DNA from 3 places in the Oerskovia jenensis genome. Region 3 is predicted to be linked to each of the others. Evidence: riboswitches for the same ligand, from Rfam matches in the RefSeq annotation. Region 3 holds a riboswitch; each other region holds the start of a gene.
What was found. Region 3 has a riboswitch for thiamine pyrophosphate ahead of JOD49_RS13380 (thiamine ABC transporter substrate-binding protein). Riboswitches for the same ligand answer to the same signal wherever they lie in the genome.
Positions count from the first base shown of each region.

Region 1: linked by a shared signal. The riboswitch ahead of thiC (phosphomethylpyrimidine synthase ThiC) and the one ahead of JOD49_RS13380 (thiamine ABC transporter substrate-binding protein) in region 3 are both predicted to bind thiamine pyrophosphate.
Region 2: linked by a shared signal. The riboswitch ahead of thiD (bifunctional hydroxymethylpyrimidine kinase/phosphomethylpyrimidine kinase) and the one ahead of JOD49_RS13380 (thiamine ABC transporter substrate-binding protein) in region 3 are both predicted to bind thiamine pyrophosphate.

Region 1 is NZ_JAFBBO010000001.1:2,050,990-2,058,774, reverse strand. Features, by position in the region: gene JOD49_RS09255 (diacylglycerol/lipid kinase family protein) at 1-465, shown strand, start outside; gene JOD49_RS09250 (hypothetical protein) at 979-1,407, shown strand; gene JOD49_RS09245 (hypothetical protein) at 1,864-2,508, shown strand; gene JOD49_RS09240 (peptidoglycan-binding domain-containing protein) at 2,722-3,654, shown strand; gene JOD49_RS09235 (ABC transporter ATP-binding protein) at 3,645-4,280, shown strand; gene JOD49_RS09230 (hypothetical protein) at 4,574-5,644, shown strand; TPP riboswitch at 5,831-5,940, shown strand; gene thiC (phosphomethylpyrimidine synthase ThiC) at 5,931-7,640, shown strand; gene JOD49_RS09220 (response regulator) at 7,743-7,785, opposite strand, start outside.
Region 2 is NZ_JAFBBO010000001.1:657,951-665,735, reverse strand. Features, by position in the region: gene JOD49_RS03020 (hypothetical protein) at 1-165, opposite strand, end outside; gene JOD49_RS03015 (DUF389 domain-containing protein) at 258-1,955, opposite strand; gene JOD49_RS03010 (hypothetical protein) at 2,123-2,464, shown strand; TPP riboswitch at 2,549-2,649, shown strand; gene thiD (bifunctional hydroxymethylpyrimidine kinase/phosphomethylpyrimidine kinase) at 2,641-4,263, shown strand; gene JOD49_RS03000 (hypothetical protein) at 4,324-4,596, opposite strand; gene JOD49_RS02995 (quinone oxidoreductase family protein) at 4,593-5,642, opposite strand; gene JOD49_RS02990 (FadR/GntR family transcriptional regulator) at 5,746-6,432, opposite strand; gene JOD49_RS02985 (2-isopropylmalate synthase) at 6,625-7,785, shown strand, end outside.
Region 3 is NZ_JAFBBO010000001.1:2,965,304-2,973,088, reverse strand. Features, by position in the region: gene JOD49_RS13400 (hypothetical protein) at 1-71, opposite strand, end outside; gene JOD49_RS13395 (DUF4235 domain-containing protein) at 154-480, opposite strand; gene JOD49_RS13390 (ABC transporter ATP-binding protein) at 700-1,953, opposite strand; gene JOD49_RS13385 (ABC transporter permease) at 1,953-3,653, opposite strand; gene JOD49_RS13380 (thiamine ABC transporter substrate-binding protein) at 3,656-4,747, opposite strand; TPP riboswitch at 4,804-4,929, opposite strand; gene JOD49_RS13375 (DUF4235 domain-containing protein) at 5,102-5,371, shown strand; gene JOD49_RS13370 (DUF1905 domain-containing protein) at 5,432-5,875, opposite strand; gene JOD49_RS13365 (phosphotriesterase family protein) at 6,046-7,095, opposite strand; gene JOD49_RS13360 (DMT family transporter) at 7,092-7,785, opposite strand, start outside.

The DNA of each region.
Region 1 (7,785 bases), 910 kb from region 3:
GCGGGCGCGATCGCGTACGTCGTCTCGGCGTTCAAGCACCTGGCCGACGACGAGATGAAGGTCGAGGTGCGGGTCGACGACCGACCGGTGCTGCGCCGTCGGGCACGGACCGTGGTCGTCGGGAACGTCGGCAAGCTCCAGCGTGGTGTGAACCTGCTGCCCGACGCCGAGCCCGACAACGGCCAGATGGACGTCGCGATCATCGCGCCCCGCAACCTGGGCCACTGGGTCCAGCTCCTCGTCGGGGTCGTCGCCAAGCGCAAGCGCGTCCCCAACATGGAGGTGCTGCGCGGGTCACGGATCTCCGTGATCTCCGACCGGCCGCAGCCGCGCCAGCTCGACGGCGACGTGATCGAGCCCGCGAAGAAGCTCGAGGTCAGCGTCCGCGCCGGGGCGCTGTGGGTGTGCGTGTACCAGCCCGACACGTCGGACGACATCGCTGAGGGTGCGCCGGCTGGAGGCTGATCCCGCTCCCCGGGCGGTAGGGCTTGCCGGGGCGATGACGGCAGGACAGAGGTGGGCCGAGTCGAGGCCGGACGGCACGGCAGGCACGGGGAGACGAACCCCCTCGGGACGTGCGGAGGTGGGTGGAACGACGGTGTACGACGAGTCATGGCGTTCACCCCGCCGACCCGGCCACGGTGCGGTGCCGAGCCCGACGACCCGGGCGCTTCTGCGTGGTTGCCAGGTCGTACGTCCAGTTCAGATAGTGAGAAGTCCTGACGAATCCCTTGCGGGATGGCGCCGGGTGCTGCCAGCCTGGCCGCAGAAGCGGCCGACGCGCCCAGGGGCGCGTCGGCCGCTCCAGGTGTGGATGGAGTGGTGATCTGAGTGCAGCGAATGTGTTGGACAGGGACAGCGATAGCGACGGTCCTGATGCTGGGGGCGTGCTCTACTGACGGCACGTCCGAGGGCCCTGAGGCTTCTCCGTGGGAGCCTGATGTTCGTGCGCTCGCGGAATCCACGTCTATCGATCTGGTGCGCCACATCGCCCAGGACGGAACGCTCGAGGAGCACGAGTACCGGGAGGTCCAAGACGCGTTCATCGCCTGCATGGGTGACCGTGGGCTTGCGGTCGAGACCTGGGTTGACGAGTTCGGTGTGGAGTCATATCAGACCGCAGGGGAATACACCGAGGAGCTCAAGTCCGTCCAGGACGAATGTGAGATCAGTGTGGGTCTCCGGGAGGTCGTGCCGCTCTACACGGTGATCACGACAAACCCGAACAGGGTGGACTTCAACGAGCTCATCGCGCAGTGTCTCCGCGAGTTCAAAGTCGTTGACGAGACGTACACCGGTGAACAGTACGCACAAGACCTCAAGGACCAGAACCTGCCGGGCACGGGTTCGCCAGAGTCGTCGCTATGCCTCACCGATCCCCTGCAGGCGATGGAGAACCGAGAGTGATCCGTGGGCGGCGACGCCCACGGGGCAGAGGGCCGGAGGCGCAGGCGGGCGTGAACCTGCAGCGGGCGCCTTGGAGAGCTTCAGAAACCAGACGGTCAGAGACTCAACGCAGATGAGGGTGTTGGGCTGGTTGGCTGAGTCGGGTCGGGGATGGGACGAGGTCCCCCAGGATGCGGGTTCTCACACTGCCCGTCCGGAAGACCTCGACGTGCCTGACGCGAATACTGGCAGGCTCGCGGGAGCCCGCCGAACGAGGACGTGCCGCAGGTAATCGCGGACTGCCTGGTCTGCGGTGGGCAAAGGGACACAACAATGAGGAGGCGAGTCCAGAGCAGTGAGGCCTCCGGCGGCGCCTAGGGGGGCGGAGCGCGATGGAACCGTCGGCCGCTATCGTGCGTGCTCAAAGCAGCGGGCAGCTTCCGCGTCGCAGGGGTCGCACAACCGGGGGGAGAGCACATGCTGAGGACTGTTCGACGACGGGGGTCGGTCGCGTCGCTGGGGATCGCTCTGGCGGTGGCCTTGGTGACCGGGTGCTCGGGTGAGTCCGAGGTGCGCAATCCGTACGCGGCCGAGTTCGCCAAGGCCCGCGATGAAGTCACCGCAGAGGTTTCCCGAGCGATTCTCGAGGACGACGTCATCACCGCCGCCGAGTACGACCAGGTCAAGGACGAGTCGGTCCAGTGCATGCGGGACCAGGGGCTCGCGGCCAGTCGCACCCAGGAAGGCGGGGTCAAGGTCGAGGGCGTCGGCTCGACCTGGGATACCCCGCAGGACCAGCTCGACGCGGATCGCGCGCGCAGGGAAGCGATCATGGCCGAGTGTGAGGAGAAGGTCGATCTCGCCGTGCTTGAGGCCCTCTACTGGGCGGTGGCCGACAACCCGGAGAACACGGATCTGATGCAGGCCGTCGCCGACTGCCTGGTCCGCGGCGGTCATCGCGACGAGGGCTATGACAAGGCGGACTACATCGAGGAGATGTCGAGCTACGGGACCGGCATGAGCGTCGCCGACGACGGTTCGACGACAGAGACTCCGGGAGCGCTGGCCGGGCAAGCGCCACCTCTTGAGATGACGGCCTGCGAGCGGGACCCGGAGCAGTAGTCCCCGACATCACGACGTCGCACACCCCGGCAGCAACCACGCATGCGCACCACCAGAGGAGTAGCAGTGACCAGAGATAGACGTCCCGCCCGGACCGGGGCTGCCCGGTCAGCGGGAGCCCGAGGGGGTGCGCTCGCGCTCGTGGCGGTCGTCCTCCTCGCGGGGGGTGTCACGGCGGGTATGGCGTTGGCGCCGGAGTCGGAGCCGGCGAGCGTGCGGAGTGCGACGCCGCCCGCCGCGGTGCCGGTCTCGCGTCAGGTGTTCGACGACGCCCGCAAGGTCAAGGTCACCCCGGTCGTCGCGGAGGAGGGCACGCTGTCCGTCGCGGACCAGGGCAAGGTCACGCGCTCGGTGTGCGCCCCGGGGGCCGTGATCGAGTCGGGATCGAGCCCGGCCACGGTCGACGACCGTCCGGTCGTGGCGCTCGCGACGTCGATCCCGTTGTGGCGGGACCTGGCTCCCACGGCCACGGGCGACGACGTGAAGGCCCTGCAGGTCGAGCTCTCTCGCCTCGGGCACAAGGTGAGCGCGGACGGCACGTATGGCGATGCGACCAAGGTCGCCGTGACCAAGCTGTTCAAGGCGGCGGGCGTGACCAAGCCGACCGGTGACCTGCCGGTGGCGTCGGTGCTGTGGCTCCCGGCGGCGTCGGTCACGGTCAAGGCGTGCGAGGTGCCCGTGGGTGGCGCGACGTCCGAGGAGGCGTTCGCGACGACCGCCGGGACGCTGGTCTCGCTCGGCCTGTCGGACACTCTCTCCAACGTCACGCCCGGGGACCGCGTGCTGCGCCTGGGCGAGCTGAGTGCACCGGTCGGGGAGGGCGGTGTGGTCACGGACCCGACGTTCCTCGAGGCCGTGCGCGGCAGCATGGAGTTCGCCGGGTGGCAGCGCACCGAGGGGTCCGAGCCGTTGACGCTCGAGTACGTGCTGGCCGCGCCACTCGATGTGTCGGTCGTGCCGCCGGGGTCGCTGTTCGCGCTGAGCGGTGCGACCGGTTGCGTGAGCGCAGACGGCACGGCGTACCCCGTGACGGTCATCGCGTCGAGCCTGGGGCAGACCCTCGTGACGTTCGACGGCCTCGACGCGGCGACCGCGCCCACCGAGGTCGAGCTCACCTCGCAGGAGGAGGGGCAGTCGTGCCGGTAGGGAGCAAGCGGCTGGTCGGGACGGGGTTGGGGCACGCGTTCCCCGGCACCGGGCTGCTCTTCACCGGGCTGGACCTGGAGATCGTGCCAGGCGAGGTGGTCGCGCTCGTCGGGCCCTCGGGCAGCGGGAAGTCGACGCTCCTGAGCATCGCCGCGGGGTGGGAGCGCCCCACGCAGGGGCAGGTCGAGCGCGTCGGGGTCGCGACGACCGGGTGGGTCTTCCAGAACCCGCACGGTGTCGCGCGTCGCGCCGCCCTCGACCACGTGGTGCTGCCGCTGCTGGCGCGCGGACTGCGCCGCCCCGACGCCGAGGACCGGGCTGCCGAGATCATGGCCCGGTTCAACCTCGCCCCGGTCGCCGACCGCCCTTTCCGTGCGCTGTCGGGCGGGGAGGCGCAACGCCTCATGCTCGCGCGCGCCGTGGCCCTGGCCCCGGATCTGCTCCTGGTCGACGAGCCCACCGCGCAGCTCGACCTGCGCACGGCCGCGACCGTCAACGAGGTCCTGGCGGGCATCGCGCAGGACGACTCGATCGTCGTGGTCGCCACGCACGACCCGCACACGCGCGACGCCTGCACCCGCGTGATCGACCTCGCCGACTTCCAGTCCGCGCAGGTCGCGGCATGACGGCGCCCGACGACGGCGCGCGGCCCGGCCTCGCGACCGCCCCGGGCGACGCTCACCGCCCCGGAGCGCCAGGCCTGCAGGACCCGTCCGCGGAGGAGCCCACCCGGCCCGCCGGAGGGCGGCCGCCCAGATCCGCGACACCTGTCGGTGCGTCCCCGGACACGCCGAGCCCGGCCCCCGGCCTCAGCCCCGGCGCCCCCACCCTGCCCGACGACGGAGCGCACCTCCGCGCGGAGGCGAGCGGCGGCGTCGGGCCGGGGGAGAAGCCCGCGCGACCAGTGCGGGCGCGTGCCATGCGGGCAGCGTCCGTAGTGTCCGAGGCGTGGCGGAACGTCGGGTCCGGCACGACGCGCGCGACCTTGTTCGCGGCGGTGCTCGTCGTGGTCGTCGGGGCGCTCGCCGCGGTCGACGTGCGCGCGGTCGTGGGCGTGATCGAGGGGGCCCGTGGGTACCGCGACGCGGGCGCGAGCGTGCAGATCCTCGAGGCCACGGGTCAGGTCGACGGGGCACGCTGCGAGGCCCTCGCCGGGGTCGACGGCGTCAACGCGGCCGGGGCCCTGCGGACCGGGGAACCGCTGCGGGCACTCAACCTGCCGTCGAGCGAGCTGACCGGGTTCGAGGCGACCCCCGGGCTGCTCGGCGCGCTCGACCGGGGCCGGGTCGCCGGGGCCGGTCTGTGGCTGTCCGCAGATCTGGCCGAGGCGCTGGGCGCGACGACCGGTGACTCGGTCGCGACCAATGCGGGACCCGCCCGGGTGGGGGCCGTGTACCCGTACCCGGACGACGGGCGCGACCGTGTGCTGGGCTACGCGGCCGTCGCGCCGGTGCCCGCGGCGGGACTGTTCGACTCGTGCTGGGTCGAGATCTGGCCCGTCGAGCCCGAGACCGCGACGCTCCTGCGCACGACCATCGTCGCCGACACAGCCTCCGAGGTTCAGCCCACCCAGAAGCAGCTCAACGGCCGGCTCGGCGCGACGTACGACGCGAGCGCCGAGTTCAGGGATCGTCTGACGAAGCCCGCGCCGATCGCCGCCGCCTTCCTGGGGTTGGCCCTGGGCTTCGCCGCGATTCGTCTGCGCCGCCTCGAGCTCGCCGCAGCCCTGCACGCCCGGGTCCCGCGCTCAGCGCTGACCTGGCAGGTGCTCCTGGAGACCGCGGTGTGGACCGGTGCCGCCGTGATCGTGACCGTTCCGGTGCTGTGGTGGCTCGCCGCCGATGCCGGCCTTCCCGCCGACCACCTCAGCACCTGGGTCATCGGCATGCGGACCGTCCTCGCGGGAGCAGGCGCGGTGCTCGTCGGAGTGGTCGTCGGGGCGCTCACGACCCGGGAGAAGCACCTGTTCAAGTACTTCAAGGAACGGTGACGTCGGCCCGGACCTCGACGCTGGGTGCGGAGTTCTTGTGCGGCACACACCGCGTGTCCCGCAAGAACTCCGCACCGACGGTGAGCCGGGCTGATCGCGGGACGCCCGCGCCGCCGTCGGGCAACCTGCGCTACGGTGACGACCGCACCACCCAGCACCACCGCACCACCAGCACGACCCACAACTCCACACACCCACGGGAGCTCGCAGCAGCGAGCTGAGAGGGCGGCTCAGCGCCGCCGACCGTTCGAACCTGTTCGGATCATGCCGACGTAGGGAGAGAGCAATGAGCTCTGAGACCGCTGTGCCCGCAACCACCGGGCGCGCCACCGCCGCACCCGCTGCGCACACCATCACGACCGGACCCATCGCCGGGTCCGCCAAGGTGCACCACCCGGTCCCGGGCGCGGAGCACCTGCGCGTCCCCGAGCGCCGCGTGCTCCTGAGCAACGGTGAGCACCTTGACCTGTACGACACCTCGGGCCCGTACACCGAGGTCGACGACCCGTCCGCGTTCGACCTCGCGGGCGGGCTGCCCGCGCTGCGGGCGTCCTGGCTCCGGCCCGACGCCGTCCCCACCGAGCGCGGTACGGGCGGCGCCCGGACGCAGCTCGCCTGGGCGCGCGCCGGGGTCGTGACCGACGAGATGCGCTTCGTCGCTGCCCGCGAGGGCGTCGACGTCGAGCTCGTGCGCGACGAGGTCGCGCGTGGCCGGGCGGTGATCCCGGCCAACCGTCGGCACCCCGAGATCGAGCCCATGATCATCGGCAAGGCGTTCGGCGTGAAGATCAACGCGAACATCGGGAACTCGGCCGTGACGTCCTCGATCGAGGAGGAGGTCGAGAAGATGGTGTGGGCCGCGCGCTGGGGCGCCGACACCCTCATGGACCTCTCGACGGGCAAGGACATCCACGAGACCCGCGAGTGGGTGCTGCGCAACTCCCCGATCCCCGTGGGGACGGTGCCGCTCTACCAGGCGCTCGAGAAGGTCAAGGGGGACCCCGCGAAGCTCACGTGGGAGATCTACCGCGACACCGTGATCGAGCAGGCCGAGCAGGGCGTCGACTACATGACCGTGCACGCGGGCGTCCTGCTGCGCTACGTCCCGCTGACCGCGCGTCGTGTCACGGGCATCGTGTCCCGCGGCGGCTCGATCATGGCCGCGTGGTGCCTCGCGCACCACCAGGAGTCGTTCCTGTACACGCACTTCGCGGAGCTGTGCGAGATCCTGCGCGACTACGACGTGACGTTCTCCCTCGGCGACGGCCTGCGTCCGGGGTCGATCGCGGACGCCAACGACGCGGCCCAGTTCGCCGAGCTGCGCACGCTGGGCGAGCTGACCAAGGTCGCGAAGTCCTACGGCGTGCAGGTCATGATCGAGGGCCCGGGGCACGTCCCCATGCACAAGATCGTCGAGAACGTGCGCCTCGAGGAGGAGCTGTGCGAGGAGGCGCCGTTCTACACGCTCGGGCCGCTCGCGACCGACATCGCGCCCGCCTACGACCACATCACGTCCGCGATCGGCGCCGCGATCATCGCCCAGGCCGGGACTGCGATGCTCTGCTACGTCACGCCCAAGGAGCACCTGGGGCTGCCCGACCGCGACGACGTCAAGACGGGCGTCATCACCTACAAGATCGCGGCGCACTCCGCCGACCTGGCCAAGGGGCACCCGCGCGCGCAGCTGCGGGACGACGCGCTGTCCCGTGCCCGGTTCGAGTTCCGCTGGCACGACCAGTTCGCGCTCTCCCTCGACCCCGACACGGCGCGCGCCTTCCACGACGAGACGCTGCCGGCCGAGCCCGCCAAGACCGCGCACTTCTGCTCGATGTGCGGACCCAAGTTCTGCTCGATGCGGATCTCCGCGGACGTGCGCGAGTACGCCGAGAAGAACGGCCTGACCTCGGTCGAGGCGATCGAGGCCGGCATGGCGGAGAAGTCGAGCGAGTTCACGGACGCGGGCGGCCGGGTCTACCTGCCGGTCGCGGGCAGCTGAGCCGCTGCCCCGGCCACCTGCCCGACCGCTGAGTGCGGAGTACTTGTCGTCGAACGAGCCGATCGGCGACAAGTACTCCGCACTCAGCAGGGTGGGGCGGGGTCAGCTCGTGCCGGGCGCCGCGATCCCGTGCTCGTACGCCCAC
Region 2 (7,785 bases), 2.3 Mb from region 3:
GGGCGTACCGACGTCGGGATTGGGACCCGGGGCGCAGGCCGCGAGCGCGAGCGCCCCGACGACCAGGGCTGCGGCGAGGGCGATGCGCCGGGCTCGTGGTGACGTGAGCGCGGGACGGGCGGTACGTGCGCTCTCGTGGGGCGAGACGTCGTGCGTCGGGTGCATGGCCGACCTCCTCGTGGCTGGACCGGACGGTCGCCCCCAGCATCCGCCCCCACGCGCTCCGGCTCAACCGGAGGCTCGCGTCGACCCCTCGGTCACTCGGACGCGGGCAGCCGCCGCGTCCCGCCGATGACGAGCGTGACGTCGACGTCGACGTCCGCGAGCCCGGCCTCGTCGAGGGCCGTGCGCAGGGTGCCGGGGTCCGCCTCGGGGGCCGGGCCGATCGCCTCGATCCTCAGGACGGACCCGCTGAAGGAGATCCCGGTGACCGTCCACTGCTCCTGCTCGGCCCACGCCGCGGCGACGGGGGCCGCGGCGATCTTGTCGGCGTTCTGCCGCAGGACGTGCTGGCTGATCGCGCTGAGCGGTACCGCCACGACGAGCAGCGCCGCCGCGACCGTGACGAGGCTCGCGCCGCGCAGCGGCCCCACGAACCTCTCGGCCTCGCCCGCGGCCGTGCGGACCTGGAACAGCAGGAAGACGAGCGTCCCGGTCGCGATGATCGCGGCGACGTTGGTCGCGAACAGCAGCAGAGCTCCCAGGGCCTGGTCCGGGGCGCCCGACTCGAGCGTGAGGCCGACGACCGCGAGCGGCGGGACGAGCGAGATCGCGATCGCGACGCCGGGCAGCGCGTCCGACACGTCGGCCCGCACCAGGGCGAACGCCCCGACGGCCCCGGTCGCGAGCGCCGCGAGCAGGTCGATGAGCTGCGGCGTGACACGGCCTGCGACCTGGCTGTTGGTCGCCGCGACGATCTCGATCGGGACGAACAGGCCCACGAGGTAGCCGGTCGCGACCACCCCGGCGGCGCCCGCGACGACCAGGAGCGCCGACGAGGTCAGGTTCCGATGGTCGTTGAGGACGATCGCGAGCGCCGTCCCGACGATGGGCGTCATGAGGGGCGCGACGATCATGGCGCCGATCACGGTGGCCGTGCTGTCGGCCGCGACGCCCGCCGACGCGATGACGGCCGCGAGGATCAGCAGGGTCCAGAACGTGGCCTGGCGGGACCTCGCCGTCGGCCCCTCGGAGATGAACAACGCCGTGGTCATCCGCTGGATGTCGGCCGTCGTGACGCGCATGCTGCCTCCCACGGGTGCTGATCGTGCCCTCAGCATCACAGGGGGTCGTCGTGCGCGCTCGGTGTACCTGCGCGGACGCGGCGCACGCGCTGCCAGGTCGTGAGGGCCTTGCGGGCCGCGCTCGCGACCGTGCTGCGGTTCGCGATGGCCGCGGTCTCCTCCGTCGGGTCTGCGGCAACCTGGAGCAGCCGCTCGTGGGCGAGGTCGCTCGCGGCGCAGCGCGTCGACGGCGTCCGTGCCCCCGATGCCGACCAGCGCGAGGGCCGCGGCCTCCCGCACGACGTGCTCGGGGTCGCCGAGCCGCGCGACGAGGTCCGGTACGGCCTCGTGAGCGTCGAGGGCGCCGAGCGTCTCGCACGCGACGACCCGCTCGGAGGTGACAGGCGAGCCCAGGAGCGCGACGGCGCTGGGTACGGCTCCCCGGAACCCAGCGCGCCCGCAGGCCGCCACGAGGTACCAGGTGGCTGACACGCCTGCATCGACGGCCCGCATCATCGACGGTTCGAGCGAGGCGTCGGCGAAGGCGTAGAGGCGGTTGAGAGTCCGCTCGAACGTGCCGATCGGGAACTGCTCGAAGTGCAGCACGACGTCACGCAGGGCGTCGACGGCGCCCTGATCGTCGTCCATGGCCCGCGCGGCGGCGTCGTCGACTGCGTCCTCGTGGACCTCGGGGTCCGGGTCGAGAAGCCGGGAGACCAGGTCGGCGGTCATCGCGCGGCGGAGCCGTGCGACCGACGCGCGGGGGAGTGGGAGCAGCGGACCATGCGGCGAGCATAGGGTGCTCGCCGCACGGCCTCTTCTCGGCAGGTCCGCTACGGTGGTGGCCCGACCTGCCCCACCTGCTCCCCCCGTCGACGACGACCACCGAGGTGACCGCCATGTCCCGCCGTACGGCACTGCTCGTCGGAGTCCTGGCCGTGTCGTGCGGCTCGCTCGCGCTCGGGGCCGCGCTCGGCGGGGTCGGCCCTGCGGCCGCACCCGCCGAGGGGCCGTGGGTCGTCCAAGTCGAGGGGCCGTCGGAGGGCGACGGGGAGTGCGCGGCGGATCCGGCCGTCGACTACGCCCTGACCCCGGCGATCATGCCGCCGGTCGGGACGTCGTTCGGACTGGTTCCCGATGCCACCCGTGCCGACCTGGAGCGGGTCGTGACGTGTCTCGAGAGGTACGTGTCGACGTCGCGGATCAGTGTCGTGTCGACCGGGACCCCGACGTCCCCCTGACCGCGTCGACGGACGAGGCGACCGTGCCGGTGCCACGTGGCGACCTCCTGCCCGCGGGCCGGCCGTCCGCCCGCTAGAGTTCCCTGCGAAGACACGGGGTGCCCGCTCCCACGAGCCGGGCTGAGATCACACCCGTCGAACCTGATCTAGCTAGCACTAGCGAAGGGATGTCGGCAATGTCGCTTGCTGCCACCACACCTGTCCTGCCCGCACCTGCCCGCACGCCTGCGGCGGACGCCGTGGTCGCGGACGAGCACGGCGCGTCGCGGAGGGCCGAGCCCTCCCGTCCCCGCGTCCTGTCGATCGCGGGCACCGACCCGACCGGTGGCGCCGGGATCCAGGCCGACCTCAAGGCGTTCGCGGCGCACGGCGCGTACGGCATGGCGGTCACGACCGCCCTGGTCGCGCAGAACACGCACGGCGTCCGGACCGTGCACGTCCCCGGCGCGGACTTCCTCGCCGAGCAGCTCGACGCGGTCTCGGACGACGTGGTGATCGACGCCGTGAAGATCGGCATGGTCGCCGACGAGCCCAACGCGCGCGCGATCGCCGCGTGGCTCGGGCGCGCGAAGCCGCCGTTCGTGGTGCTCGACCCCGTCATGGTCGCCACGAGCGGGCACCGCCTGCTCGACGAGGGGGCCGAGCAGGCCGTGCGCGAGCTGGTCGCGCTCGCCGACCTCGTGACGCCCAACCTCCCCGAGCTCGCCGTCCTCGTGGGCGAGCAGGCCGCGACCACCTGGCCCGACGCCCTCGCCCAGGCGAGGCGCCTGCACGTGGCGAGCGGCGCCGTCGTGCTCCTGAAGGGCGGTCACCTCACCGGGGAGGAGTCACCCGACGCCCTGGTGGGCGCTCGCGGGCCCGACGACGTCACGACCTTCTCGGCGCCCCGCGTCGACACCGTGCACACCCACGGCACCGGGTGCTCGCTGTCGGCAGCGGTCGCCGCGCTGCGACCCCGGCGGGACGGCTGGGAGAGCGCGACGCGCGACGCGAAGACCTGGCTGACCGGCGCGCTGCGGGCCGGGGGAGCGCTCGCGGTGGGCACGGGCCGCGGCCCTGTCGACCACCTGGCGCACCTGCCCACGCTCGGGCTGCGGACGTTCTCCGAGGAGGCCTGGGACCGGATCGAGGGGTGGCGCGAGGCCGTCGAGAGCATGGGGTTCGTGCGGGCGCTCGCGGACGGGAGCCTCGCCGCCGAGGACTTCGGGTTCTACCTCGCGCAGGACGCCGCGTACCTCGCCGAGTACTCGCGCGTGCTGTCGCGGGCGAGCCGGTTCGCGCCCACGCCCGAGGCGCGTCAGTTCTTCGCGGGGGCTGCGGTCACCTCGCTCGAGGTCGAGCAGGCGCTGCACCGCGACTGGCTGGGCGAGCACGCGGGGATGGACCGGGGTGCGGTCGAGGGCGTCGACCCGTCCCCCGTGACGGCCGCCTACACCAACCACCTGCACGCGGCGTCGAACGGGTCCTACGCGGAGACGGTCGCGGCCCTGCTGCCGTGCTACTGGCTCTACTCGCACATCGGCGACGTCCTGGTGCGCCGGGCAGGAGACCTCGACGGCCATCCCTACGCACGGTGGATCTCGCTCTACGGCGACCCGGCCTTCGCCGAGGCGACGCGCACCGCGTGCTCGTTCGCCGACGAGGCCGCGCGCTGGGCCTCGCCCGCGGAGCGCGAGCGCATGCTGCGCGCGTTCGAGCTGTCCTCGATGCACGAGTACCTGTTCTTCGAGCAGGGGCTGACCCGGCCGACCTGGCCGGCGCCGCCCCTCGCTGCGCACCGAGCTCCCGCCGAGAAGTGAGCAGACGCCCCGGACCGGGCTCGAACCGGGGCGAGAACTCACTTCTCGGCGCGGGGATCGCTACGCGCTCTGCGCGCCGTCCGCCGGGTACCCGCAGTCGTACCCCGGCGGCCACCAGCGCCACGTCGTGGTGACCTCGCTGGTCGAGACGCCCGCGGGACGGTCGGCCAGGCACTGCGTGCGCATCTGGTCGAGCCCGACGGTCAGGTAGTACACCGCGAGCACGCCCGTGAAGAGGACCAGGAGGACCGTCAGCGCCAGGCGCAGGCGGCGGTCGGATCGCCGGGCGGGTTCGTCCTCGCCGGGTCGTGGCGGGACCCAGTCCCAGCTCACGGGGCGGGATCCGTGGCCGGCCCGGTGGCTGCGTCGGCGGCTGCGTCGGTGCCGGCGCCGGTGCCCGGGACGAGCAGCACCTTGCCGGTCGTCGCGCGCCCCTCCAGGGCGCGGTGCGCGTCGGCGGCGCGCGCGAGCGGGAACGTCGCGCCCACGCGCACGTCGAGGTCCCCCGAGGCGACGAGCGCGTACACCTCGCTCGCCCGGTCGAGGAGCTCGGCGCGCGTCGCGGTGTAGTCGCCGAGCGTGGGGCGCGTCGCGAACAGCGAACCGCCCGTGTTGAGGCGCTGCAGGTCGAACGGCGGCACCTGGCCCGAGGACCCGCCGAACAGCACGAGCATGCCGCGGCGGCGCAACGACGCGAGCGACGCCTCGAACGTGTCCTTGCCGACCGAGTCGTAGACGACGGCGACGCCGCGACCGCCCGTGAGGTCGCGCACGATCGCGGGCAGCTCGGTCGTGAGGTCGTCGAGCTCGGCGTAGTTCACGACGTCGGAGGCTCCGGCCGCGCGCGACAGCTCGGCCTTGGCCTCGGTCGAGACGGTCGTGATGACCCGCGCGCCGCGGCGCACCGCGAGCTGGGTCGCGAGCAGCCCGACGCCGCCGGCCCCCGCGTGCAGCAGGACGTCGTCGCCGGGCTGGACCGGGTACGTCGAGGTCACGAGGTAGTGGGCCGTGAGCCCCTGCAGGCCGACGGCCGCCGCGACGCGCAGGTCGACCGACTCCGGGACCGGGATCGCGACGTCCGCGGGGACGACCACCTGCTCGGCGTACGACCCGTGCGCGTCGGTCCACGCGACGTGGTCGCCGGGCTCGAAGTCCACGACGCCCGGGCCGACCGCCGCGACGACGCCGGCGCCCTCGGTCCCGACCACGTGCGGGTACTCCATCGCGTAGACCCCTGCCCGACGGTAGGTGTCGATGAAGTTGACGCCGGCCGCCGCGACGTCGACGAGGAGCTCGCCGGGCCCGGGGACGGGGGTCGGGAGCTCGACGAGCTCGAGGACGTCGGGGCCACCTGCCTGGAGTGCCTGGATCGCGCGCATGGGGTCAGCCTAGGTGGCGGCGGCCGTCAGGGGCGTCCCGGGGGAGCCGGGGACGAGGAGCCGGGGAGCGGGGGTCGTGGGCGAGGGGACGGGAGAGGCGGGGTCAGCGCGCACGGGTGACCTTCGCGTGGACGGCGTCGAGGTGCCGGCGGCTCGTCGCGGCGGCTCCGTCGGCGTCGCGGTCCCGGACGGCGTCGAGGATCGCCTCGTGGGCGTCCTGGTCGTGCCGGTGGCGCTCGCCCGCGCCGTCGAGCTCGATCATGTCGACCATCGCCCGACGCAGCCGGGGGACGAACGTGGCGAACAGGTCGGTCAGCACCGCGTTGTGCGCGGCGTCGACGACCGCACGGTGGAAGACCAGGTCGGCGTCGACGTACTCCTGGGCGCTCGCGGTCGCGGGCACCGTGCCTCGACCCGCGAGCGCCGCGGCCATGGCGCGGAGGTCGGCAGGGGTGCGGCGGGTCGCGGCGAGCCGGGCGGCCTCGGTCTCCAGGGCGCCGCGGACCTCGAGCACGTCGACGACCTCGCCGCGCCGCAGGACCTCCTCCCAGTCCTCGCTCGCCTCGGCCCGGACGACGTAGACGCCCGAGCCCTGCCGGCTCTCGAGCACGCCCTTGCCCGCGAGCTGACGGATGGCCTCGCGCACGGTCGAGCGTCCGACGCCGAGCTCGGCCGCGAGGGTCTGCTCGCCCGGGAGCCGGTGGTCGAGCGGCCACCTGCCGGTGCGGACGCGGTCGAGCATGAGCTCGGCCGCCTGGTCGGCGAGGGGGAGCCGGCGGAGCGTGGGCATGGGAGCCAACCTCTCAGGTTGTCTGAGGACTTGATCGCGGATAGCGTACCGCTCATGTCGTGGAGCGCACTCCTTCTTGGTCGCCGCGGCGGGGCCTGAGCCGACCGGCTCCCCGCCGTGGGGGTCTGCCGTGCGCCGGTCGGACGACGCCTGCCGTGCACCGCGCGGCCCGCCCCCCGGAGCCAGACGACCATGACCACCAGCCCCTTCCCCACGCTGCGCACCCCTGACGGCGCGCGAGCCCCCGGCCAGCCCGCCTGGAACCGCCAGCGCGCCTCGCGCATGCCCTCGCACCGCTACCAGGACGTGTTCTCGCGCGTCGACGTCCCGCTCACGGACCGCCGGTGGCCCGGCAACCGCCTCACCGCGGCACCGCTGTGGGTGCCCGTCGACCTGCGCGACGGCAACCAGGCCCTGACCGAGCCCATGGACCCCGCCCGCAAGCGGCGCTCCTTCGAGCTGCTCGTCGCGATGGGGTACACCGAGATCGAGGTCGGCTACCCGTCCGCCTCGCAGACCGACTTCGACTTCGTCCGCCTGCTCGCCGAGACGGACCTGGCGCCCGAGCACGTGACGATCGTGGTCTTCACCGCGGCGCGGGCGGACCTGATCGCCCGGACGTTCGAGTCGGTCCGCGGCCTGCGTAACCCCGTCGTGGTGCACCTGTACACCGCGACCGCGCCGACCTGGCGCGATGTCGTGCTGGGCAAGGACCGGGCCGAGCTCTCGGACCTGGTCGCCGCCGCCGGCACCGAGGTCCTGCGGCACGCGGGGGACGACCCTCGCGTCCGCTTCGAGTTCTCGCCCGAGGTCTTCAACCTCACCGAGCCCGACTACGTGCTCGAGGTCTGCGCGCGCATGACGACCCTGTGGGACGCCACCGCGGAGCGGCCCGTGATCCTCAACCTCCCGGCGACGGTCGAGGTCGCGACCCCCAACGTGTACGCCGACCAGATCGAGTACATGCACCGGCACCTCGACCGGCGCGACGCGGTGATCCTGTCGGTCCACCCCCACAACGACCGTGGGACGGGAGTCGCGTGCGCCGAGCTCGCGGTCCTCGCGGGTGCGCAGCGCGTCGAGGGGTGCCTGTTCGGCAACGGCGAGCGCACCGGGAACGTCGACCTGGTGACCCTGGGCCTCAACCTGCACGCGCAGGGCGTGGACCCCATGATCGACTTCGCCGACATCGACGAGATCCGCCGCACGGTCGTGGACTGCAACGGCATCGGTGTGCACGAGCGCCACCCCTATGCGGGCGACCTCGTGCACACGGCCTACTCCGGGACGCACCAGGACGCGATCCGCAAGGGGTTCGCGCGTCACCGCGCGGACGCGCGCGCCGCGGGCGTC
Region 3 (7,785 bases):
GTCTCCGCGACCGGCCACAGAGAGAACCCCTCGTCACGGGGGACCTCGAGGACGGGACGCAGAGTGATCATCCGTGCAGTGTCCGCGCCCGGTGCCGTCGAGCGCCACCCGATTGTCTGGTTCGCCCACCGCCGCCATGCCCCTCCCGAGACATCAGTCGCCCGGCCACTCCCCCGTCCACTTCTGGAAGACACGCGCCCCGCCGCGGTCGATGAGCGCCTTGACCCCGGAGAACACCGCTCCCTGGATGAGCGAGGCGATGAGGATCTCGCGCAGCGGGTACTCGGACTGCAGCGGCGTGGGGGCGTCCTTGCGGTGGCCCGGGGAGACGCGCTTGTAGACCTGCTTGAACACCTGGCCGGCGATCAGTCCACCGATGATCGAGCTCGCCAGCCCGAACGGCCGGTACAGGATCTTCGCGGCCTTGCCGCCGTGCTCCTCGGTGCGCTCGGACACGTGGTCGCTCGTGGTCTTCGTCATCGTTCGACGCTAACGCGGGAGCCGGTCGGTCGCAGGGCGGGCACCACCGGCACCCTGGGAACCCACGGCATCCTCGGTTCCCTCCTGGCGGCGAGCATGCGGTCGACGTCGGTATGGGCGTCCTTCCGAACGCCCACCGCATGCTCGAGCGACGCCAACCACATGACCGACCGACGGATCATGAGTCCGCAGGTCACCTCTCGGCCACGGCGCCCGGGCTCAGCCCGGGACGACCGCGCAGCCCGCACGGTCGAGCACGACCCGGACCTGCTCTCCCGGTGCGGGTGCGAGCGGGTGGTGCGCGACGCCGTCGGGCGTGGGAGTCGTGGCGCCGCCCGGCGGAGAGCCGAGCGCGACGACGCGCTGCGTCCCCGCACCGAGGTCCACGTCGACCGTGACCTCGGTGCGTCCCCGCCGGAAGGCGCTGCGCACGACGGTGCCCGTCCACCCCGCTGACCTGTCAGAACCAGCGAGCACTCCACCCATCGCTGGTTCTGACACGTGGGCGGCGAGCACGAGCCCCGTCGGGCCGATCGCGAGCAGTGCGCCCGCCCCCGCCGAGTTGTCAGAATCAGCGAGCACTCCACTCCTCGCTCGTTCTGACAGCTCGGCGGGGACGGCACGCAGCGGCACGAACGCCTGGTAGCCCAGGAATTCCGCGACCCGCCGTGAGGCCGGCGCGCGCCACAGGTCCTCGGGGGCCGCGACCTGGAGCAACCGACCGGCGTCCATGACGGCCACGCGGTCGGCCACGGTGAACGCCTCGTCGTGGTCGTGCGTGACGAACAGCGCGGTGGTCCCGGTCGTGACGAGCGCGGCCCGCAGGTCGCCCGCGAGGCGGTCGCGCAGCCCGCGGTCGAGCGCCGAGAGCGGCTCGTCGAGCAGCAGGAGCTGCGGCTCCGGGGCGAGCGCACGCGCGAGCGCGACCCGCTGGCGCTCCCCGCCGCTGAGCGTCGCGACGGGCCGCTGCGCATACCCTGCGAGCCCGACGAGCTCGAGCAGCTCGGCCACGCGGTCGCTCGCCGCGGTCCGGCGCACCCCCGCCATCCGCAGCCCGAAGGCCACGTTCCCCGCGACGTCCCGGTGCGGGAAGAGCTGCCCCTCCTGGAACATGAGGCCGAACCCGCGCCGGTGCACGGGCACGCCCGCGAGATCGCGCCCGCCCCAGGACACGGACCCGGCGGCCACCGGCTCGAGCCCCGCGACAGCGCGCAGCAGGCTCGACTTGCCGCAGCCGCTGGGCCCGAGCAGCGCGAGCACCTCGCCCGGGGCGAGGTCGAGGCTCACGCCGCACACGGCCGTCGTCCCGGGCCCCTTGCCGGACGCGGGGTCCGCATAGCGCACGACGACGTCGCGCACCGCGAGCCCGCGGCCCACCGTCACGTCGGCAGGGCCGAGCGCACCGGGCACGTCCCGCGGCCCGGGCCGACCGCCACGGGCTCCTGCTCGCTCCACCACCTGGGCTCCGTCCATCAGAACTCTCCTGCCGAGCGGTCGCCGCGCAGGCGCTCCGCCACCATCATGACCGTTGCTGTCAGGACCGCGAGGACCACGCTCGCGGCGAGCGCCATGCCGTAGTTCTCCGCGCCGGGCCGCCCGATGAGCCGGAAGATCACGACCGGGAGGGTCGCGGTGTCGGGGCGGGCCAGGAACGACGTCGCCCCGAACTCCCCCAGCGAGACCGCGAACGCGAACCCGACCGCGAGGCCCAGCGACCGGGCCGCGATGGGCCCGTCGACCGCGGCGAACACGCGCGCGGGCGACGCGCCGAGGGTCGCGGCGGCCTCGCGCAGACGCGGGTCGATCGCGCGCAGCACGGGCAGCACCGTGCGCACGACGAGCGGGATCGCGACGACGGCCTGCGCGATCGGCACGAGCAGGCCCGAGGTCCGCAGGTCCACGTCGAGGCCGAGCGGCTTGTCGAGCGTGATGAGGAAGCCGAACCCGACCGTGACGGCCGAGACCCCGAGCGGGAGCATGAAGACCGAGTCGAGCGCGCCGATCGCGCGCCGCCCCGTGCGGGACCGCGGGCGCCGCGAGACGACGAGCGCCACGAGCCCACCGATCACGACCGCGATGAGCGTCGCGACCGCCGCGGTCCGCAGCGAGTTGGCGGCCGCCTCCCACACGGTCACGGTCAGGGCGTTGCGTCCGCCGGTCGTGCCGAGGTTCGCGTAGTTCGCGAGGCTCCACCCGGCGGGGGTCTGGAAGGACCGGACGAGCAGGTTGACGAGCGGCAGGGCGATCAGGCCGAGCACGACGACGGCGGTCACCACGAGCGGGACGGCGTCCGCGCGCAGGCGCAACGGTCGGGCGGCGGACGTCGCCGCGGACAGGTTGAGCGCGCGATCGCGCCGGGAGCGGGTCCGGTTCGCGACGCTCAGCGCGATCACGACGACCACGAGCTGCACCACGGACAGCACGGCCGCGGTGCGCAGGTCGAGGAACTGGGTGGTCTGGATCCAGATCTCGGTCTCGATGGTCCCGTACTGGATGCCGCCCAGGACGAGCACGACCCCGAACGCCGTGGCGCAGAACAGGAACACGATCGACGCCGCGGACGCGATGGCCGGGGCCAGGGACGGCAGCGTCACCGAGCGGAACGCGCGCCACGGCGAGGCGCCGAGCGCGCGGGCCGCCTCCTCCGCGCGCGGGTCGAGGTGCTCCCACAGCCCGCCGACCGTGCGGACCACGACCGAGTAGTTGAAGAACACGAGCGCCAGCACGATCGCCCCGAACGTGCCGTCGAGCCGCAGGAACCCGAGCAGCCCGCCCTCGACGAGCAGCGACCGGAACGCGACGCCGACCACGACGGTCGGCAGCACGAACGGCACGGTCACGAAGGCCCGCAGGAACGTGCGCCCCCGGAACCGGCACCGGTACAGCACGTACGCGCCGGGGACGCCGAGCAGCACCGAGAGCACGGTCCCGAGCACGCCCTGCCACAGCGTGAGCCCGATGATGCGCCAGGTCCGCGGCTCGGAGAACACCTCGGCGAAGCCGGAGAGGTCGAGGGAGCCATCGGTCACGAACCCGCGCGCGATCAGCGTCGCCACGGGCCACGCGAAGAACACCCCGAGGAACAGCAGCGGCAGCCCGGCGGCGAGCCCCCACAGGAGGACCCGCCCGCCGCGCCGTACGCCGGGTGCCAGGTCCCGGCTCATGGGCGTCATGCTCAGCCGATCACCGTCGACGTCCACGCCTTGATCCACTCGTCGCGGTGCGCGGTGATGTCGGCGGGGGCGACCTCGAACGGCTCCGGGGACAGCGGTGCGAACTCGGCCCACCCCTCGGGCAGCGCGACGTCCGAGTTCGCGGGGTACATGTACATGGTGTCGGCGATGTCGGCCTGGAACGCGTCGCTCACGAGGAAGTCGACGAGCTTCTTGGCGCCTTCGGGGTTCTCGGCCCCGGCGAGCACCCCTGCGTACTCGACCTGGCGGAAGCACGTGTCGAGCAGCGCGCCCGTGCTGGTCGAGGTCCCGTCCTCCGAGACGGTGAACGCCGGGGAGGTCGAGTAGGACAGCGCGAGGGGCCGCGGGCCCTTGCCCTCGGAGCCGGAGAAGTCGACCGAGTACGCGTCGGACCAGCCGTCGACGACCTTGACGCCGTTGTCCTTGAGCTCGTCCCAGTAGCCTTCCCAGCCGTTCTCGCCGTAGGCGCCGACGGTCGCGAGCAGGAACGACAGCCCGGGCGAGGAGGTCGCGGGGTTGGTCACGACGAGCAGGTCCTTGTACTCGGGCTTCGTGAGGTCGTCGAGGGTCACGGGCTCGGCGAGGCCCTTGTCGGCGAACCAGGCGTGGTCGACGTTGACGCACACGTCGCCCAGGTCCACGGGGGTCAGCGCTCCGTCGCCGATCGCGTACTGCGCGGCCGAGTCGGCCAGGCCCGCGGGCGTGTAGGGCTCGAGCACGCCCTCGTCGATCGCGCGTGTCGCGAACGAGTTGTCGATCCCGAACACGACGTCGCCCAGCGGCGCGTCCTTGGTCAGGACGAGCTGGTTGACGAGGGCCCCGCCGTCACCGGGGGCGACCTGCTCGACGGTCAGCCCCGACTCCTTCTCGAACGCCGCGAGCACGTCGTCGCTCACCGCGAACGAGTCGTGCGTGACGAGGGTGACGGTGCCGTTCGCGGCGCTCGACGAGCCGTCCCCCGAGCCGCTGTCGGTCGTGCCGGCGCACGCCGCGAGGGCCAGGACGCCGATCCCGCCGACGAGCCCGAGGCCGATCCTGTGGGCGGGGCTGCGGCGGGTACTGATGGTGTTCACGTGTCCTCCTTGGACGTCACAGGAGGGGCCTCGCGCACGGATGGTCCCGTGAGCGAGGTATGAGAAGCCCGACTTCCTCCACCGGTGCTAACCGGATCAGGTTCGAGGGTCTGCGGTGGTCCGCACTCTCAGCGCCCGTCGCCCGTTGTCTCCGGGCGGACGGCGCTCCCCTGTCGTTCACCTGCGACTTTACACCGCGGCCCGACGGCGCAGGCAGGGCTCCGGCGTGTGACGTCGCCCGGGGCGCGCCGCGCCCCGGGCGACGGCTACGGTGGGACGTGAGCTCCGCCGTCGGGCCTGCGTGCACGCCGGCGGCACCGCCCCGCCCGCCTCACCCTCACCGGAGGAAAACACATGGCCGAGAACGAGCAGACCCTCACCGAGAAGGTCGCGACCGTCGCACTGACGCTGGCCGCGGGCTGGGTCGCGCAGAAGGTCGTGACCGTGGTGTGGGCCAAGGCCACGGGGCACGACGCACCCAAGGACCTGGACGACCCCGAGGTCAGCGTCATCAGCGCCGTGACGTTCGCCGCCGCGGCCGCCGCGGCCAGCGTGTTCGCACGGCGGTTCGCGGGCCGTGAGGCCAAGCGCGTCGTGAAGCGGTTCGTGGCCCGCGCGTCCTGACGGACGCCGAGCCCTGGCGCGGGGCGGAGGGCCAGGACCCTCCGCCTCGCGCACCACGCCCTACCTCGGCGGCTCCTGCACCAGTGCCGCGACGGCCTTGTCGATGCGCCTCTGCCGGGTCTCGGCGGTCCTCGCGGCCTCGACGGGCTCGACCAGCGCGCGCCGGCGGCTGACCGACAGGGCGTCGAACACGGCGCGCGCCTCGGCCGTGAGGGCCGCCGCGAGGTCGTCGGGCACCGCGACCTCGCGCGGGGCGTCGTCGACCTCGATCTCGACGTCCACCTCGTCCCCGCCCGACACCCCGGCCGCTTCCCGGTTCTCCGCGCTGAGCGCGATCATGAACTGCCCCCGGTAGGGCGCGACCGAGCTGCGGTAGGTGTGACCGCCGAGCGTGACCCTCACCGGGACGCGCTTGCCCGCACCGAGCGCGGCGACCACGTCGTCGGGTACGGGGATGCCGGTGGCCGTCTTGCCGCTCTGGAGGATCGTCGCCCGGAATCGCATGGGCCCGAGTCTTCCACCGGCCCGACGACGTGGCGCGCCGACCGCTCGACGGTCGCCCCGCCGTCGGGCCGGAGCACGGGGCCGAGGCAGAACGTGCTGCGCGAGGCAGAACGCACCGCGCACTCCCTCGCGCAGCACGTTCTAACTCGCGGTCACACACCGTCACACGGTCACGCCGTGAGCATCGCCGCCGGGTTCTCGTGCGTCAGGCGACGCAGCACGTCCCGCTCGACCCCACGCTTCGCGAGCATCTCGGTGAAGACCGTGGGCACGTACGCGAACCCGTTGCCGCCGTTCTGCACCCACATCTGCTTGAGGAACACGTCGTGGCTCAGGAGCACCTGCCCCGCGAACCCCAGGTCGATCAACCGGTGCACCGCGCCCGCGGTCGTCTGCGGGTCGGGCGAGACGCCCTCCTTGGGGTAGGTGATGTCCATGCCGACCATGTCGAACTCGAGCCAGACCCCCCGCTTCGCGACCGACCACTGGTACTCGGGGTCCTCGGCCGACGGGTCCATGTGGCACAGCACGACCTTCTCCGGCCGGACCCCCACCTCGTCGAGCACGAGGTCGAGGATCGCGTGCGCACGTCGCTGCCAGCCCGGCAGGTGGATCTGCATCGCGACGTGCGGGTGCTCGAGCTGGGCCAGCGCGGAGGCACGCAGCGACGCCCGCTCGCCCTCGGTGAAGTCCGGCGAGACACCGATCTCCCCGATGACTCCGGGCCGGATGCCCGTGTCCCCGACGCCGTCGGACAGCTCGCGCGAGATCGCCGCGGCCTGCGCCTCCACGGACTGGACCGTGATGCGCTCGCCCTCGAACTTCTCGAGGTAGGCGCCCGCCCCCATGACGACGTTGAGGCCCGTGCGGCGAGCCACGTCGAGCAGGCGCTCGGGGTTGCGCCCGATCGACTCGCTCGACGTCGCGTCGACGACGGTCCGCCCGCCGAGAGCCTCGAAGCTGCGGATCTCCGCCTCGACGGCCGCGACCGGCTTGTCCGCGATGTTGTCGGCGCAGCAGTACGGGTCCTGGCGCAGCGCCCAGGCGACCGACGCGGACACCGGCTCCCGGATCACGGCCTGGGAGAACTCGTAGCTCGGCGCGTCGAGCACCCCGGACAGGTCGTTGAACAGGTGCTCGTGGGGCAGGGTCAGCCCCAGGTCCGACGCCGCGACGGGCCCCGTGACGGTCTGGACGAATCCGGCCGGCGTGACGTTCATCGCGGGCTCACCTCTCCTGCTTCACCACCGCCGACGGCGGCGGCCACCGCGTCACCCGGAGCCGCTCCCGCCGACGCTCCCGCCTTGCCCGACGGGATCATGCCGATCACCGCGGCGATCAGCGCGATCACCGTGCCGATGATCGTGGCCGCGTAGATCGTGTGACCGAGCGACGGGATCGCCGCGTCGATCAGGAGCGAGCCGACGAGCTGCCCGGCCGTCGAGGCGAGGCCCAGGAGCAGCAGGCCCAGACCGCGGACGAGCAGGGCCATGAGGGCGATCGAGAGCAGGCCGAGGGGGCCACCCAGGTACATCCACCACGAGCCGGGGAGCTGGAAGTCGACACCCGAGGTCATGGCACGGATCCCGTAGGCGATGCCGAGGGCCGTGAACCCGACGAGGAAGTTCCAGCCGATCGAGACGAGCATCGAGCCCGTGGCGTCGGCGACCGCGGCGTTGCCCGCGGGCTGCCAGCCGGCGAGGAGACCGCCGACGAACGGCATGATCGCGAGGGCGATCGTGTGCGGGGTGGAGAAGTTCGGCGAGATGACGATGACCGTCGCGACGATCGCGAGGACCGCACCAGCGAGGCGGAAGAACGTGAGCGGCTGCTTGACCGAGGCCGTGACGCCCAGGCGGTCGCAGATCACGCCCGAGATGACCAGACCCGAGATGAGCGAGATCTGGAAC